DNA from 2 places in the Candidatus Pelagibacter sp. PS_02 genome. Region 2 is predicted to be linked to the other one. Evidence: riboswitches for the same ligand, from Rfam matches in the RefSeq annotation. Region 2 holds a riboswitch; the other holds the start of a gene.

Region 1 (2,414 bases), 150 kb from region 2:
AGGAGTAATACAAGTACCTGCTGATGGAAACCCTATTGTTATGTTGTCTGATCACGGAACTATAGGTGGATATCCCAAAATAGGTGTTGTTATTTCAGCAGACTTAGATCGAGTAGGTCAATTGACACCAGGCACTATTATAAATTTTAAGGAAGTAAGTCTTGAAGAAGCTCAGAATATATTTAAAGCATATACAGAAGATACAAATAAATATTTAAATGAATGTAATTAATAAAATTCCAGGTCCTATATTAGTTTTTATGGGAGCTTGCTGCTTAAGCTTTGGAGGCTTAATTGTTAAATCATTTGAAGGATCAACATTATGGCAAATATTATTTTGGAGATCTTTATTTTTTTCGCTTACAGTCTTACTTTTTTTAATAATTACTTATAAAAAAAAATTATTTAAAGCGTTTTACGATTCAGGTTTACCAGGACTTATTGGCGGAGTTATTTTATCATTTGGTTTTTGTGGGTACGTCTTTGCGATGTATAATACAACTGTTGCCAATACTAATTTTATTATTTCGACGCAAATACTCTTTTTAGCAATATTTGGTTATTTATTTTTAAAAGAAACAATTTCATCTATTACTTTAGCTTCAATTATTTTAGCAATTACGGGTGTCCTATTAATGGTAGGTAATTCTTTATCACCAGGAGAGATGTCTGGAAACTTAGCGGCTTTTAGCATGCCAATTACATTTGCAGTCTTAATTATAATTGTTAGAAAATTTCCTACAGTTGACATGGTGCCAGCTCAATTTATAGCTGGTGTGAGTTCATGCTTTATTGGATTTTTATTATCTGAGAAGCTTATGATTTCTTCACATGATATATTTTTAGGTTTTACAGCAGGTTTTTTTCAAGTAGGATTTGGTTTTATATTTATAACTATGGGTGCACGTAGTACACCATCTGCAATGGTTGGTATAATCATGTTATCCGAATCTGTGTTGGGGCCAATGTGGGCCTTTTTATTTGCAGCTGAACGACCTTCTTTATTTACTTTAATCGGAGGAGGAGTAATTCTTTTTGCAGTATTATTGCAATTTTACTCACTACTTTTTTCAAATAAAAAAGAAAAAATTATTAATTGACTCTGTTACATATCTGGTAGATTATTCTTATATACGGGAGAGACTACAAACAATCGTAGCGCCGAAGGAGCAACCACCCAGGAATCTCTCAGGCAAAAGGACCGTAACATATTAACTCTGGAAAGAGATTAAGTTCTCGCCGACGGAATAAAACTCTCAGGCAAACATACAGATGGGTACAGTAAGTTAATATGGATATTTTAAAAACCGCACTTTACAGTTTACATCAAAAGCATGGAGCTAAGTTTGTTCCATTTGCTGGGTATCAAATGCCAATTCAATATTCTAAAGGAATTATTGAGGAACACAAAAGTACAAGAGAAAATGCAGGTATTTTTGATGTGTCCCATATGGGTCAGTTATTCATTAAAGGAGATGATAAGTTGGCAAAAGATCTTGAAAAAATTTTTCCAGCTGAATTGAGTAAGGCTAAATTAAATCAATCCAAATATAGTTTTTTAATGAATGATGAAGCAGGAATTTATGATGATTTAATTATCACAAAAGTTGAAGGTGGTTTTAACATTGTATTAAATGCTGCTTGTAAGAGTACAGATTTTAAACTTTTAACTAAATTGTTAGAAGATAAGTATGAAATGATTTTAAGTGAAGAGCTATCGCTTATAGCAATTCAAGGCCCTAAAGCAGTCCAAATACTAGAAAAGATAATCAATGGAGTATCAGATCTAAAATTTATGAATGGTGATACGTTTAATTATCTTAAAGAGGATATTTATATCACAAGATCAGGTTATACCGGTGAAGATGGATTTGAGATATCTATCAAAAATGAGAACGCAGAAGCGTTTGTGCAAAAACTCATAGATGAAGGGGCTAATTTAATTGGATTAGGTGCCAGAGATACCTTGAGACTAGAGGCGGGACTTTGTTTGTATGGTCATGACATGGATATTAATAAAAGCCCAGTAGAAGCAAATTTAAAATGGGCGATATCAAAAAATAGAATTCTTGAGGGTGGGTTTATTGGATGTGAAAAAATTAAATCTCAAATCGAGAAAGGAGTAAACAAAATCCGCGTAGGTATTAAGCCAGAAGGAAGAATTATAGCCCGTGAAAAAACTTCAATATTTAGTGAGGATGATAAAAATATTGGGGAAATTACAAGTGGAACTTTTGGACCCAGCGTTCAGGCCCCAGTTGCAATGGGTTATGTAGAAAATTCATTTTCTAAAATTGATACTAAGGTTTTTTTAGAAGTGAGAGGAAAAAAATATCCGGCAATTATAAGTAATTTGCCATTTTATAAAAAAAGTTATGTGAAAGGAGCTAGTAAATGAGTGAAGTAAAATATTC
Region 2 (2,414 bases):
GCATCTACTGCAGCGACACTATCTTCATTATCACAAATAGTTGAAACTGCAGCTTCAACAATAATATCACTAATTTTAGCAGGATCTTGTTGAGCACTAAAAGCATTTGGGTCTATAATTATTTCTATATGAAGATTATTATTTTTTAAAATTATTGCTGATGGATCATTGGCCTCTCCTCTATGACCAATATATTTATCTTTATTTTTTAAAGATGATTTATTACTATCTTTTAATATTGTTAAAGAGCCATTATCAATTTTAAAGCCTGTAATATTATGCCATTCAAAATTTTCTAGAGGAAAATATTTTTCTAAAAAGTCTCTTCCATATTTTATAACCATTTCTCCTCTTAAAGGATCGTATCTTTGAGTGGCACTATCCTCAGATTGCTCGATTACATCTGTACCATACAAACTGTCATATAAACTCATCCATCTAGCATTAGCGGCATTCAGTGCATACCTTTCGTTCATGATTGGAACTACTAATTGAGGTCCAGCAATACTAGTTATTTCTTCATCAACATTATTTGTTTTGATCTTAAAATCAGGGCCCACTTCTTTTAAATAATCAATTTCTTTTAAAAATTTTTTATACTCCTCTAGATTGATTTCATTACCTTTATTAGCAATATGCCAATCGTCTATTTTTTTTTGTAAATCTTCTCTTATTTTTAATAGCTCTTTATTTTTTGGGGCTAGCTCATGAACTACTTGGTCGAAGCCTTCCCAGAATTTTTCAGAAGAAATATTTGTATCTTTAAGCAACTCTTCATTAACGAAGTTAAGCAATTTATTAGAAACTGATAGATTGTGTATTTTTGTATATTGTTCTTTCATAGCACCCATTTTACCCCATCTGTATTTTTGCCTGAGAGTTTTGCTCCTTCGGCGAGATAAATCTCTTTCCAGAGTGTTATGTTTGTTATCGGTCCATTTGCCTGAGAGTTTCCGGGGTGGTTGCTCCTTCGGCGCTATTATTTAATAGTCTCTCCCGATATCAATTAAGAGTACCTTTTAATAGAATTATGTCAAATATAAATTATTTAAAACATTTTATTGCCTTTTTTCTTAATTAATTAATAATTAAACAATCATATGAAAAATTATTTAAATTTTGAAACAGATATTAAAAATTTAGAGATAGAAATAGACAAACTTAAAGACCCTTATAATCAAGATGGTCTTTCGGAAGTAGATACCAAAAAAATATCTGAGTCTCAAAAAGAGATAGATAATAAGCTACAAGAGATTTACTCTAACTTAGATCCCTGGCAAACTACTCTAGTTGCAAGACATGAAGATAGACCTAAAGCAAAATTTTTTATTGATAATTTATTTGAAGATTTTATCCCATTGTCAGGTGATAGATATTATGGAGAAGACAAATCTGTATTAGCAGGATTTGCAAAATTTGATGAAAAATCTGTCTTAGTTATTGGTCAAGAAAAAGGGGACAGCCTTGAAAGTAGAATTGAAAGAAATTTTGGAATGATGAGACCTGAGGGTTACAGAAAAACAATTAGATTAATGAAATTAGCAAATAAATTTAACATTCCGATAATTTCTTTTATAGACACACCCGGAGCTTACCCTGGTGTAGGGGCGGAAGAAAGAGGTCAAGCAGAGGCAATTGCAAAATCAATTGAGTGTTGCATGTCTTTAAACGTCCCAACTCTTGCAATTGTTATTGGAGAAGGTGGATCAGGAGGGGCAATAGCACTTGCTTCATCTAACAAGGTAATCATGTTAGAAAATGCAATTTACTCAGTAATATCTCCAGAGGGCTGTGCCACCATTTTATGGAGAGACCCCAAAAGAACTTTAGAAGCAGCAAAAGCTATGAAATTGTCTTCAAAAGACCTTTTAGAACTAAAAGTAATTGATGAAATTATTTCAGAGCCAATTGGTGGTGCCCACAGAGATAGAGACCTAATATTAGATAACGTAAGAAAATCGATTGAAAAAAATTTGAATGAATTTTTTAACATGAGTGGAGAAGAAATTTTTAATCATAGAAAAAATAAATTTTTAACTATTGGAAGATCTAAAGGTTTCGTAAATCAATTAGACGATCTAAGTACACTCAGCATGAAAGAAAATAAGGTTAATTTATTTATTAAAAACTTCTTTAAATCAAAGTTAAATTTAGCAGTTTTATTTGGAGTAATAGTTTTATTGGGCTATTTTATATTTTCTTTATAAGGCCCCACAACAGTTTTTAAACTTTTTACCTGTAGCTTCACATTTCTCATTTCTTGAAATTTTTTCATTTTTTCTTTTTATTAGTAAACATTTTGGATCGTTAGATGTTTCTTTTTTTAATGGTCTTGAAATACTTTCACTAGGTTCTTGAACTATTTTTAAATTTATTAAAATTGTAACAAAATCCATTTTCAATTTATTCAATAA

What was found. Region 2 has a riboswitch for glycine ahead of AC5SL4_RS00540 (malate synthase G). Riboswitches for the same ligand answer to the same signal wherever they lie in the genome.
Region 1: linked by a shared signal. The riboswitch ahead of gcvT (glycine cleavage system aminomethyltransferase GcvT) and the one ahead of AC5SL4_RS00540 (malate synthase G) in region 2 are both predicted to bind glycine.

The regions. Positions count from the first base shown of each region.
Region 1 covers NZ_CM182079.1:254,864-257,277, forward strand. The annotation lists gene AC5SL4_RS01370 (5-oxoprolinase subunit C family protein) at 1-232, shown strand, start outside; gene AC5SL4_RS01375 (DMT family transporter) at 219-1,100, shown strand; glycine riboswitch at 1,125-1,214, shown strand; gene gcvT (glycine cleavage system aminomethyltransferase GcvT) at 1,292-2,398, shown strand; gene gcvH (glycine cleavage system protein GcvH) at 2,395-2,414, shown strand, end outside.
Region 2 covers NZ_CM182079.1:100,287-102,700, forward strand. The annotation lists gene AC5SL4_RS00540 (malate synthase G) at 1-851, opposite strand, end outside; glycine riboswitch at 922-1,009, opposite strand; gene AC5SL4_RS00545 (acetyl-CoA carboxylase carboxyltransferase subunit alpha) at 1,101-2,207, shown strand; gene secA (preprotein translocase subunit SecA) at 2,202-2,414, opposite strand, start outside.